One region of the Pseudomonas sp. NPDC090208 genome, then DNA from elsewhere that is predicted to be linked to it. Evidence: predicted binding sites of a transcription regulator. Region 1 holds the regulator's gene; the other holds the start of a gene.
The links. Region 1 encodes FliA, which starts transcription of late flagellar genes. Its sites were predicted from a motif close to CTAAAGTTTNNNNNNNNNNNGCCGNTAA; they were not measured.
Positions count from the first base shown of each region.

Region 1 (6,460 bases):
CGTTGACCAGCGGGAAGGCGAAAGCCTGGTTGCCCAGCATCACCATCAGGGTCGGCATGATCGCCAGGGTCAACGGCACCTTGATGACGATCTTCGAGCCCTGGCCCTTGGTCGAGTAGATGTTGATCGAGCCGTTGAGCTGGGAAATCTTGGTTTTCACCACGTCCATGCCCACGCCACGACCGGACACGTCGGAAATCTCGGTCTTGGTCGAGAAGCCCGGCGCGAAGATCAGGTTGTAGCAGTCGGTGTCGCTCAGACGGTCGGCGGCATCCTTGTCCATCACCCCGCGCTTGACCGCGATGGCGCGCAGCACCGCAGGGTCCATGCCTTTGCCGTCGTCGGAAATCGACAGCAGGATGTGATCGCCTTCCTGTTCGGCGGACAACACCACACGACCGCCACGGGCCTTGCCCGAAGCTTCGCGTTCGTCCGGCGACTCGATGCCGTGGTCGACGGCGTTGCGCACCAAGTGGACCAGCGGGTCCGCCAGGGCCTCGACGAGGTTCTTGTCGAGGTCGGTTTCTTCACCCACCAGTTCCAGGTTGATCTCTTTCTTCAGCTGACGGGCCAGATCGCGAACCAGACGCGGGAAGCGGCCGAAGACTTTCTTGATCGGCTGCATGCGCGTCTTCATCACCGCGGTCTGCAGGTCAGCGGTGACCACGTCCAGGTTGGACACGGCCTTGGACATGGCTTCGTCGGCGCTGTTGGCGCCCAGGCGCACCAGGCGGTTACGCACCAGCACCAGTTCGCCGACCATGTTCATGATTTCGTCCAGCCGCGCGGTATCGACGCGCACGGTGGTTTCCGCTTCGGTCGGCGCCTTGTCGGCCACCGGCGCAGGTGCACGGGCAGCGGCAGGCGCAGCAGCCGGTGCCGGAGCCGCCTTGGCCGGTGCAGCAGCCGGCGCGGCGGCTTTGGCCGGCTCGGCTTTCGGTGCTTCTGCCTTCGGCGCTTCGGATTTCGCAGCTTCCGCTTTCTTCGCCGCAGCCGGTGGCGTGGCCGTGGCTGTCGCGCCCGCCGCTACGGCCGGTTCGAACTTGCCTTTGCCATGCAACTGATCGAGCAGCGCTTCGAATTCGTGATCGGTGATTTCGTCCGATGGCACTGCATCCGCAGCCTCAGCGGCGGTTGGCGCAGCGGCAGCCGGCACACCGGCGGTGTCAGGCGAGAAACTGCCTTTGCCGTGCAACTGATCGAGCAGCGCTTCGAATTCGTCGTCGGTGATTTCGTCGCTCGCCACTTCGCCCGCTGGCGCCTCAGCCGCAGGAGCTGCAGGCGGCACGACCGCGTCGACCGCGAACTGGCCTTTGCCATGCAACTGGTCGAGCAGCGATTCGAATTCGGCGTCGGTGATTTCGTCGCTCGGCGTTTCCCCGCTGGTTTCCTGGGGCGCAACCGGTGCAGCAGCACCCGCCGCTTCGGCCTTGACCGCATTCAGCGAGTCGAGCAGTTGTTCGAATTCCTGGTCGGTGATGTCTTCGGACGGCGCCTCGGCGACCTCCTCTTCCACGACTGGCACAGCGGCAGCAGCCGCCGCGATTTCATCGGCTGAAGCCGGCTCGGCCAGACGCGACAGCGCCGCCAGCAGCTCAGGCGTGGCCGGGGTGATGTCGGAGCGCTCGCGGACCTGACCGAACATGCTGTTGACGGTGTCCAGCGCTTCCAGCACCACGTCCATGAGTTCCGCGTCGACACGGCGCTCACCCTTGCGCAGGATGTCGAACACGTTTTCGGCGATGTGACAGCATTCAACCAGCTCGTTGAGCTGGAGGAAGCCGGCGCCCCCTTTTACAGTGTGAAAACCGCGAAAAATGGCATTAAGCAGATCCGCGTCATCCGGTCGGCTTTCCAGCTCGACCAATTGCTCGGACAACTGCTCCAGGATCTCGCCGGCCTCTACCAGAAAATCCTGAAGGATTTCTTCATCGGCGCCGAAGCTCATTGGGGGTGCTCCTAAAATTAACCGTCAAACCGATCCAGGGGCTGCATCAGCGTCCGGGCACATTGCTTTCGACGAAGCATTCACGCGCCGGATCAGCAGCCACTTTCACATAGAACCTGGAATCTAAAATCTTAGAAGCCAAGGCTGGATAACAGATCGTCCACATCATCCTGACCGGATACGACGTCTTCACGTTTATCGGCATGAATCTGCGGACCTTCACCCTTGGAATGAAGTTTTTCCTGTTCTTTTTGCTGGCGGAAGTGTTCCTGATCGTGCTGGATCCCGGCAAAACGATCGACCTGGCTGGCCATCAGCACCAGCTTGAGCAGATTGCTCTCGACCTCGGTGACCAGTGTGGTCACGCGCTTGATCACCTGACCGGTCAGGTCCTGGTAATCCTGGGCCAGCAGAATGTCGTTCAGGTGGCTGGCGACCTGCTGGGTTTCGGTCTCGCTGCGCGCCAGGAAGCCGTCGACGCGACGGGCCAGATCACGAAACTCGTCGGCGCTGATCTCGCGACGCATGAAGCGTCCCCAGTCGGCACTCAAGGCGCGAGCGTCGGCACTCAGGCCGTTCATCAACGGCGTGCTCTGTTCGACCAGATCCATGGTGCGGTTGGCCGCACCTTCCGTGAGCCTGACCACGTAGGACAGGCGCTCGGTGGCGTCGGTGATCTGCGAGACTTCTTCGGCCTGCGGCATGCGCGGGTCGATCTGGAAATTGACGATCGCGCTGTGCAGCTCGCGCGTCAGCTTGCCGACTTCCTGATACAGGCCACGATCCCGGGTCTGATTCAGCTCATGGATGACCTGCACGGCCTCGCCGAACTTGCCTTGTTCAAGGCTTTCGACCAATTCCTGTGCGTGTTTCTTCAGGGTCGACTCGAAGTCACCCATCGTTGAATCTTCAGGATTCATAGCGCCCTCGCAGCGGACATCAGCTATTGACGCGCTCGAATATCTTCTCGATCTTTTCTTTGAGAACCTGCGCGGTGAATGGCTTCACCACGTAGCCGTTCACACCGGCCTGAGCGGCTTCGATGATCTGCTCGCGCTTGGCCTCGGCAGTCACCATCAGAACCGGCAGATGACGCAGACGCTCGTCGGCGCGCACCTGACGCAGCAGGTCGATGCCGGACATGCCGGGCATGTTCCAGTCGGTCACCAGGAAATCGAAGCCACCGGCCTGCAGCATCGGCAATGCGGTGGTACCGTCATCTGCTTCGGCCGTGTTGGTGAACCCCAGGTCACGCAACAGGTTTTTTATGATCCGCCGCATCGTTGAAAAGTCATCAACGATGAGGATTTTCATGTTCTTGTCCAATTCGACCTCCAAGCAGTCTTTAACGCATCCAGTTCCTGGGTGCGCGTTCAATCATTACTCTCTGAGCGGCTCTGCGAAAACGAAGGGGGATGATGACGAGAAGGGATCACGCGCACAGCGAAACAGGCCTGCAAAAACCTGATCCGACCGGCTCCTGCCTTGTCTACCGTTGCCCTCAAACGCCCTGCACAGCCGGTCTTACATACAGCACGCAGATGCCGCGAAATGCCGCCCCTGCGTTCGATGCGTTACCGCGCGCGCCACTCTCCCAACCGGCCACGCAAGCGCGCGGCGCACTGGCTGTGCAGCTGGCTGACCCGCGATTCGCTGACCCCCAGGACCTCCCCGATCTCTTTGAGGTTCAGCTCTTCGTCGTAGTACAGCGCCAGCACCAGGCGTTCACGCTCCGGCAGGTTGGCAATGGCGTCCGCCAGCGCGCTCTGGAAACGTTCGTCTTCCAGATCCCGCGACGGTTCGAGCGACTGGCTCGCGCCGTCCTCGTGCAGCCCTTCATGCTCGCCGTCCTGCAACAGGTCGTCGAAGCTGAACAGACGACTGCCCAGGGTGTCGTTCAGAATCCCGTAATATTCGTCGAGACTCATTTGAAGTTCGGCAGCAACCTCGTGATCTTTAGCGTCACGACCGGTTTTTGCTTCAATTGCACGAATCGCGTCACTGACCATGCGCGTATTGCGGTGTACCGAGCGCGGTGCCCAGTCGCCCTTGCGCACTTCATCGAGCATCGCACCACGGATGCGGATGCCGGCGTAGGTCTCGAAGCTGGCGCCCTTGGTCGAGTCGTATTTGGTCGAGACTTCGAGCAGGCCGATCATGCCGGCCTGGATCAGGTCCTCGACCTGCACGCTGGCCGGCAGACGTGCCAGCAGGTGGTAAGCGATGCGCTTGACCAAGGGGGCATAACGCTCGATCAGCTCATACTGGGAATCTTTGGATGATTTGCTGTACATGCGATAGCCACTTGCTGTCATGACACGGGCCCTGCACTGGTCTGGTGAACCAGGCGCTCAACGAAAAATTCAAGGTGGCCACGCGGATTCGCCGGCAGCGGCCAGGTGTCGACCTTCTGCGCGATGGCCTTGAACGCCAGCGCACATTTGGAACGCGGGAATGCTTCGTACACGGCACGCTGTTTCTGCACGGCCTTGCGCACGCACTCGTCGTACGGCACAGCGCCGACGTATTGCAGCGCCACGTCGAGGAAACGGTCGGTGACCTTGGTCAGCTTGGCGAACAGGTTGCGCCCTTCCTGCGGGCTCTGCGCCATGTTGGCCAGCACGCGGAAACGGTTCATGCCGTAGTCGCGGTTGAGCAGCTTGATCAGCGCGTAGGCGTCAGTGATCGAGGTCGGTTCGTCGCACACCACCAGCAGCACTTCCTGAGCCGCGCGCACGAAGCTGACCACCGATTCGCCGATCCCGGCAGCGGTGTCGATCACCAGTACGTCGAGGTTGTCGCCGATCTCGCTGAACGCCTGAATCAGGCCGGCATGCTGGGCCGGGGTCAGCTGGACCATGCTCTGGGTGCCCGAAGCGGCCGGCACGATGCGCACGCCGCCAGGGCCCTGCAACAGGACATCGCGCAGCTCACAGCGTCCCTCGATGACGTCGGCCAGGGTGCGTTTGGGGGTCAGCCCCAACAATACGTCGACGTTGGCCAGACCCAGATCGGCGTCCAGCAACATGACGCGACGCCCGAGCTCGGCCAGGGCCAGTGAGAGGTTCACTGACACGTTGGTCTTGCCGACGCCACCTTTGCCACCGGTCACCGCGATAACCTGTACGGGATGCATGCTGCCCATAGTTAATTCTTTACCTTGTCTTGCTTAGACCTAAGCCACATGTAGGGCTGCACGTTCAGTGTGTGAACAATGCCTGGCAGACCATCGATGCAGGTATATTCCTGTGTCATTTTCCCTACCTAGCCCACGCGCTTGTCGGGGCTGTGATAAAGATCCGCAAACATATCCGCCATCGCTTCCTCGCTAGGCTCCTCCTGCATCTGCACGCTGACAGCCCTGCTCACCAGCTGGTGCCGACGTGGCAAATGCAGATCATCCGGTATCCGTGGGCCATCGGTGAGATAGGCCACGGGCAATTCGTGTGTCACCGCCAGGCTCAGCACTTCGCCGAGGCTTGCGGTTTCGTCCAGCTTGGTCAGGATGCACCCGGCCAGACCGCAACGCTTGTAACTGTGGTACGCCGCTGTCAGCACCTGCTTCTGGCTGGTGGTGGCCAGGACCAGATAATTGCGCGCCTTGATCCCGCGACCGGCGAGGCTTTCCAGCTGCAGCCGCAGGGCCGGATCGCTGGCCTGCAGGCCGGCGGTGTCGATCAGCACGACGCGCTTGCGCAGCAACGGTTCCAGCGCCTGAGCCAGCGACTGCCCCGGGTCGACATGGGTCACCGGCACATTGAGGATACGCCCCAATGTCTTGAGCTGCTCCTGGGCACCGATGCGGAAGCTGTCCATGCTCACCAGCGCGATATTTTGTGCGCCGTATTTCAACACATATCGCGCCGCCAGTTTTGCCAGAGTGGTGGTCTTGCCCATGCCGGCCGGGCCGACCATGGCAATCACCCCGCCTTCTTCCAGCGGTTCGATCTCCGGCGTGACGATCATGCGCGCCAGATGGGCCAGCAGCATGCGCCAGGCGTGCGGCTGGTCGTCGACGTTCGGCACCATGTCCAGCAGGTCGCGCGACAGCGGGCCGGACAGGCCGATGCGCTGCAGACGACGCCACAGGTTGGCCTGCTGCGGACGGCTGCCCTGCAACTGGTTCCAGGCCAGCGAACCGAGCTGGACTTCCAGCAGTTCGCGCAGGCCGGTCAATTCGGAACGCATCGACTCGTAGGCGCGCTGGCTCACCGCAGGTTCGGCGGTGGCACGTTCGGCGCGCTCGGCGCGGTCCGCAGCAATGGCCGCATGGATCGACGGGCGGAACGGCTCGTCCAGAGTCGGCTCGATGTGCTTGCTGTCATCCATCGCCAGGCCCGAGAACAGCTGACGGTTGCCGACGGCATCCAGCTCGGTGCGGCTGCTCAGCTCGGCCTGGGCAGTGACGATGCGCGACTGGGTCTTGCGCAGCTCGTCTTCCAGCTCGATGTTCGGCACGCGCGGCGCCAGCGCCGACAGCTTGTAGTCCAGCGCGGCAGTCAGCTCGACGCC
Region 1 covers NZ_JBIVCU010000017.1:135,913-142,372, forward strand. Annotated here, with positions in the region: gene ACIPL0_RS24675 (chemotaxis protein CheA) at 1-1,948, opposite strand, end outside; gene ACIPL0_RS24680 (protein phosphatase CheZ) at 2,080-2,868, opposite strand; gene ACIPL0_RS24685 (chemotaxis response regulator CheY) at 2,888-3,262, opposite strand; gene fliA (RNA polymerase sigma factor FliA) at 3,523-4,263, opposite strand; gene fleN (flagellar synthesis regulator FleN) at 4,260-5,093, opposite strand; gene flhF (flagellar biosynthesis protein FlhF) at 5,213-6,460, opposite strand, start outside.

Region 2 (6,460 bases), on a different contig from region 1:
CGTTAACACCCGTCACCGCAGACTTGCGCTGAATAAAAATAAAGCCCGCATGAGCGGGCTTTATTTTTTTGGAAACTCTGGAACTTATGGCTTAGTTGGCGCAGGCGCTTGTTCGTTGGCCTCTTTGGCGCGCTCTTGTGCCGCTTCCGCATTCTTTTGTGCCGCTTCCTGACTTTCTTTGGCAGCGTCGTTCACTTTTTCCTGAGCCTTCTGCATCGACTCCTGCGACTGTTGTGCAGCCTTGTTGGCATCTTGCTGTTTATCCTCGGATTTTTTGTCGCAGGCAGCGAGACCCAAAGTGGCAGAAAGCATGAGGGCAATGGCTAAAGTCTTACGCATGGGGTGTTTCTCCTTATTGATCATCTACGAGCCTTCGAACCATCGCCATTAACTTAGTTCCCTGTTGTTGCCGAATAGGCGCATCGCTGTTTCAACAGCGTTACGCCGAGCGACCGGAAGTTTTATCGATTAAACGTTTTTCCCACGGCGGTTCGTCCGGCGTTAAGCGAATGACCGCTTACTTGTGAATGAAGAATCGTCGCGCTGTCGGTCCGTGCCCTTGAAATCCCCCGGCCCGTCCCCACCTTGATGACAACCCGCCGTCCAGGCTGCTGACTTGCCCCGGACGGCCCCCTCATCCGTGTGGACTGATTGGAGTTTGATGACCATGAGTGTGGAAACTCAAAAGGAAACCCTGGGCTTCCAGACCGAGGTAAAGCAGCTGCTGCACCTCATGATCCATTCGTTGTACTCGAACAAGGAAATTTTCCTGCGCGAGCTGATTTCCAACGCCTCTGACGCTGTGGACAAGCTGCGCTTCGAAGCGCTGTCCAAACCGGAACTGCTGGAAGGCGGCGCAGAGCTGAAAATTCGTGTGAGCTTCGACAAGGACGCGAAAACCGTCACCCTCGAAGACAACGGCATCGGCATGAGCCGTGAAGATGTGATCACCCACCTGGGCACCATCGCCAAGTCCGGCACTGCCGACTTCATGAAAAACCTGACCGGCGACCAGAAGAAAGACTCGCACCTGATCGGTCAGTTCGGCGTCGGCTTCTACTCGGCATTCATCGTTGCCGATCAGGTTGACGTGTTCAGCCGTCGCGCCGGCCAGCCTGCCAGCGAAGGCGTGCACTGGTCGTCGAAAGGCGAGGGCGAGTTTGAAGTCGCCACCGTCGAGAAAGCCGATCGCGGCACCCGGATCGTCTTGCACCTCAAAGCCGCTGAAGACGAGTTCGCTGACGGTTACCGCCTGCGCAACATCATCAAGAAATACTCCGACCACATCGCGCTGCCGATCGAGCTGCCGAAAGAGCAGATCGCCGTCGAAGGCGAGCCTGCCCCGGTGCAGGAGTGGGAAACCGTCAACCGTGCCAGCGCCCTGTGGACCCGTTCGCGTACCGACGTCAAGGACGAGGAATACCAGGAGTTCTACAAGCACATCGCCCACGACTTCGAGAACCCGCTGAGCTGGAGCCACAACAAGGTCGAAGGCAAGCTGGAATACAACTCGCTGTTGTACGTGCCGGCCCGCGCGCCGTTCGACCTGTATCAGCGTGAAGCACCGCGCGGCCTGAAGCTGTACGTGCAGCGCGTGTTCGTCATGGATCAGGCCGAGTCGTTCCTGCCGCTGTACCTGCGCTTCATCAAGGGTGTGGTCGACTCCAACGACCTGTCGCTGAACGTTTCCCGCGAGATCCTGCAGAAAGACCCGATCATCGATTCGATGAAGTCGGCGCTGACCAAGCGCGTGCTGGACATGCTGGAGAAACTGGCGAAGAACCAGCCGGAAGAATACAAAGGCTTCTGGAAAAACTTCGGTCAGGTCATGAAAGAAGGCCCGGCAGAAGACTTCGCCAACAAGGAAAAGATCGCCGGTCTGCTGCGTTTCGCTTCGACCTCCGATGACAGCGGCGAGCAGAGCGTTGCGCTGGCTGACTACCTGGCCCGCGCCAAGGAAGGTCAGGACAAGATCTACTACCTCACCGGCGAAAGCTACGCGCAGGTCAAGAACAGCCCGCACCTGGAAGTCTTCCGCAAGAAAGGCATCGAAGTGCTGCTGCTGACCGACCGCATCGACGAGTGGCTGATGAGCTACCTCAGCGACTTCGACGGCAAGGGCTTCGTCGACGTGGCTCGCGGCGACCTGGATCTGGGCAAGCTGGACTCCGAAGAGGACAAGAAGGCCCAGGAAGAAATCGCCAAGGACAAAGAAGGCCTGATCGAGCGCCTGAAGTCGGCGCTGGGTGAAGCCGTGAGTGAAGTGCGTGTGTCCCATCGTCTGACCGACTCGCCGGCCATTCTGGCCATCGGCGAGCAGGACCTGGGTCTGCAGATGCGCCAGATCCTCGAAGCCAGCGGGCAGAAGGTGCCGGATTCCAAGCCGATCTTCGAATTCAACCCGTCCCACCCGCTGATCGGCAAGTTGGACAGCGAACAGAACGAAGAGCGCTTCGGCGACCTGTCGCACATCCTCTTCGACCAGGCGGCGCTGGCTGCCGGCGACAGCTTGAAGGATCCGGCCGCTTACGTGCGCCGTTTGAACAAGTTGTTGGTCGAGCTCTCGGTTTAAGCTCTGCGTCACGTCAAAACCCGCTTCGGCGGGTTTTGTCATTTGATCCATCTCATATTGTGAACAGTAGGAGTCAGCAATGAGCAACGTAACCGTGCAGTCCTTGGTGTATCAGATTGACGGCCAGAACTATGAGAGCCGTCTGGTCTACAGCGAAGGTGCCAAGGCGGCTCCCGGGCTGGTGATGGCGCCGAACTGGATGGGTGTCAGCGACAGCGCCGAGCAGACCGCCAAAGAAGTTGCGGCCAAAGGCTATGTGGTGCTGCTGGCTGATCTGTATGGAAAGAGCGTGCGCCCGACCAACGCCGATCAGGCGCTGGCCGCGATGATGCCGCTGAAGAACGACCGTGGCCTGCTGAACAAGCGCATGCAGGCGGCGCTGGACCAACTGACCGCACAAACCGTCGCGGCAGTCGACAAGGGCAATCTGGCGGCATTCGGTTTCTGCTTCGGCGGTTGCTGTGCGCTGGAACTGGCGCGTACCGGTGCGCCGCTGAAGGCCGCGGTGTCGTTCCACGGCACGCTGGACACGCCGAACCCGGCCGATGCCAACAACATCAAGGGCAAGGTGCTGGTGCTGCACGGCGCCTCGGACCCGCTGGTGCCGAAAGAACAACTGCCAGCGTTTGAAGAAGAAATGAACGCGGCCAACGTCGACTGGCAGCTGCTGAGCTACGGCGGCGCGTTCCACTCGTTCACCGACCCGCATGCCAATAACCCGGGCGTGCAGATGTACAACCCGACCGTGTCCAAGCGTGCCTTCACCGCCATGCACAACCTGCTGGATGAAGTGTTCGCTGGCTGATGCGATGTGCCTGACCAGGCACTGACCCCTGTGGGAGCGAATTCATTCGCGAGAAGATGGCACGACCGCTACATCTGTATCGATTGAACCATTGCATCGCGAATGAATTCGCTCCCACGGATCGGGCATCGGCATGATCCGGTGAGGCGCTCTTATTTTCTGGCCGCCGGCAACTCGATCCGCCCAATCTCTCCCGGCACCGTCGGCCAGTCGCCGGCCGCCCATTTCAGTCTTGCCTGATCGATCAATGCCGCATCGCTGGCGACGAAGTTCCAGTTCATCCGTCGCGGCCCGTCCAGCGCTGCGCCGCCGATCAGCACGGCGTGGCAGTCACTCTCGGCGCACAGCGTCGGTTCATCTCCCGGATTCAACACCACCAGGCTGCGCGCCTCCACAGGCTCGCCATCCAGCAGGGCTTCACCCTCGATCACATACAAAGCGCGTTGCTCATGCTCGGCGGGGATCAGCAGCGTCGTGGCGGTCTGCATTTTCACCTCGGCATACAGCGTCGGCGATAACACCGGCACCGGCGATTCGAGACAGAAGCCATTGCCGGCAATCATGCGAATGAAGATGCCCATGCCCTCACTGACCGGCAGGGTCGCGGCCGGATGGTGGCTGTAGTGGCCGTCACCCTGTTCGTGCTCTTTTGGCGAAGCCAGCCAGATCTGCAGGCCATGCAACCGCGAGCCGCTGTCATGCAGGGCCTGGGGTGTGCGCTCGACGTGGGCAATGGCGCTGCCGGCCGTCATCCAGCTGACATCGCCGGGCAGCACGTGTTGATCGCTACCGAGGCTGTCCTTGTGCTGGATTTCGCCTTCAAACAGATAGGTCAGGGTCGACAGGCCGATGTGCGGGTGCTGGCGGATGTCCATGCCTGTGCCGGGCGCGTAGGTGGTCTCCAGCATGTGGTCGAAAAACACGAACGGGCCAACGCTACGGCACTGAGCAGAGGGCAGGGGACGCAGAATCGGCTGGCCTTCGACGTCTTCTGCGCGGGGTTTGATGGTCAGCATGAGTAGGCTCTTGATGGATGAGACGAGAAAGTAATCAGCATAAACCGCTGCGTCTGGATCGTCTGTGCTGCCGTCGCACACGAAATAGTTAGTTACTTCAAAATTTGTCGAATTGTCCTACAGCTTTTGTTCGCTTTTGCCGATATCTGTGGCGACACCGACTGCATTCTTCAATTGCAGGGTTACTTGGGAAGGCACCCACTATGACGGTCAGAAACATGAACATTGCACCCCGCGCAGCACTGGGTTTCGGGGTGCTGGCGCTGCTGGTGTTTGCGCTGGGCGCGTTTGCCCTGATGCAGATGTCGAGCATGCGTAAACAGTCCGATCTGGTGGAGAACAAATGGCTGCCCAGCGTCATGGAGCTGGGCACGATGGGACAGGACATGATGCGCATCAGAACCCTGACCCTGCGCCTCATGCTCAATCGCGACCCTGAAGCGCTGCGGGACAACGTCAGCAAACTGGAACAGCTCAAGAGCGGGCTGCAGAGCACGCAGCAACATTACGGATCACTGATCGAAGTGGCGCAGGAACGCGAGTTGTTCAACAACTTCAGCACCGCGCAGCAGGCGTATTTTCAGCGGCAGAACCGGGTCATGGAGCTTTCCGCGCAGAATCGTCTGGACGACGCCGTACAGGTGATCAACGGCGAGATGAACCACTACGCCGATGTCATGACTCAGGCGCTGAACCAATTGACCGCGCTGAACAAGCAAGGCGCTGGTCAGGCCAGTGAGATGGCGCAGCGCGTGTTCGGCAGTGCGTTTGTCTGGGTCGTTGCGATGATGTTGCTGACTGCGCTGATCACCCTGGTCCTGGCCTGGGGGCTGACGCGCAGCATCGTCCGCCCTCTGGCGCAGGCACTGGGCATCGCGCAGGTGGTGGCGTCCGGCGACCTGACCCGCGAAATCGTCGTCGAAGGTCGTGACGAACCGGCCCGTCTGCTGGAGGCGTTGAAAACCATGCAGCTGAGTCTGCGCCGGACGCTGCTGCGGATTTCCGATTCGTCGAATCAACTGGCGTCGGCTTCCGAGGAGCTGAGTACGGTCACCGAGGACTCGACCCGGGGTCTGAATCAGCAGAGCCTGGAAATCGATCAGGCGGCCACGGCGGTGAACCAGATGACGGCAGCGGTGGAAGAGGTCGCGCGCAATGCCGTGGCGACGTCCCAGGCGTCCGGCGAGTCGGATCGCATCGCCCAGCGTGGCCGTCAGCAGGTGCAGGAAACCGTCGCGTCCATTGGTCATCTGGCCAACGACGTGACCGAAACCGGCGATCAGGTCGAAGCGTTGGCGCAGAAGGTCTACGGCATCAGCAAGGTGCTCGACGTGATCCGTTCGGTGGCCGAGCAGACTAACCTGCTGGCCCTCAACGCCGCCATTGAAGCGGCGCGGGCCGGTGAGGCCGGGCGCGGTTTTGCGGTGGTCGCCGACGAGGTGCGCGCACTGGCCCATCGCACGCAGTCATCGACTCAGGAGATCGAAGCGCTGGTCGGCGATATCCGTCAGGGCACCGACCGCGCTGTGGCGGCGATGCAGGGCAGCAACGGGCGCGCGCGTTCCACGCTGGAGCTGGCACAGTCGGCCGGCGTGGCGCTGGACGAAATTGCCGCGGCCATCACCCTGATCACTGAACGCAACGTCGTCATCGCCAGCGCCTCGGAACAACAGGCGCAAGTGGCTCGGGAGGTGGACCGTAACCTGACCAACATCCGCGACCTGGCGCTGCAGAGCTCGACCGGTGCCAACCAGACCAGTGCGGCGAGCCAGGACCTTTCGCGTCTGGCGACGGACCTGAACGGCATGGTGGCCGCGTTCTCGGTCTGACCGTAGGAGCGCGCTTGCCCGCGATGGCGTCCATCAAAGTGCTGCTGCGTTGACTGAGTCAACGCCATCGCGAGCAGAGCTCCCTCCCACAGGATGGGTGTTTGCCGTCTCTCCAATGGATAACCCAAAACCCGTAGCAGTCCGGCTTGCCGGCGGCAGCGTTCTCGCGGACGCCACCGCCGTCGCGAGCAGGGCTCCCTCCCACAGAACCGTGTGCAGCGGAAGCATCACGCGGATT
Region 2 covers NZ_JBIVCU010000005.1:47,032-53,491, reverse strand. Annotated here, with positions in the region: gene ACIPL0_RS10650 (hypothetical protein) at 85-339, opposite strand; gene htpG (molecular chaperone HtpG) at 668-2,572, shown strand; gene ACIPL0_RS10640 (dienelactone hydrolase family protein) at 2,652-3,377, shown strand; gene ACIPL0_RS10635 (pirin family protein) at 3,530-4,393, opposite strand; gene ACIPL0_RS10630 (methyl-accepting chemotaxis protein) at 4,597-6,222, shown strand.
Region 2: the regulator FliA is predicted to act here: its motif matches at 4,512-4,539, upstream of ACIPL0_RS10630 (methyl-accepting chemotaxis protein).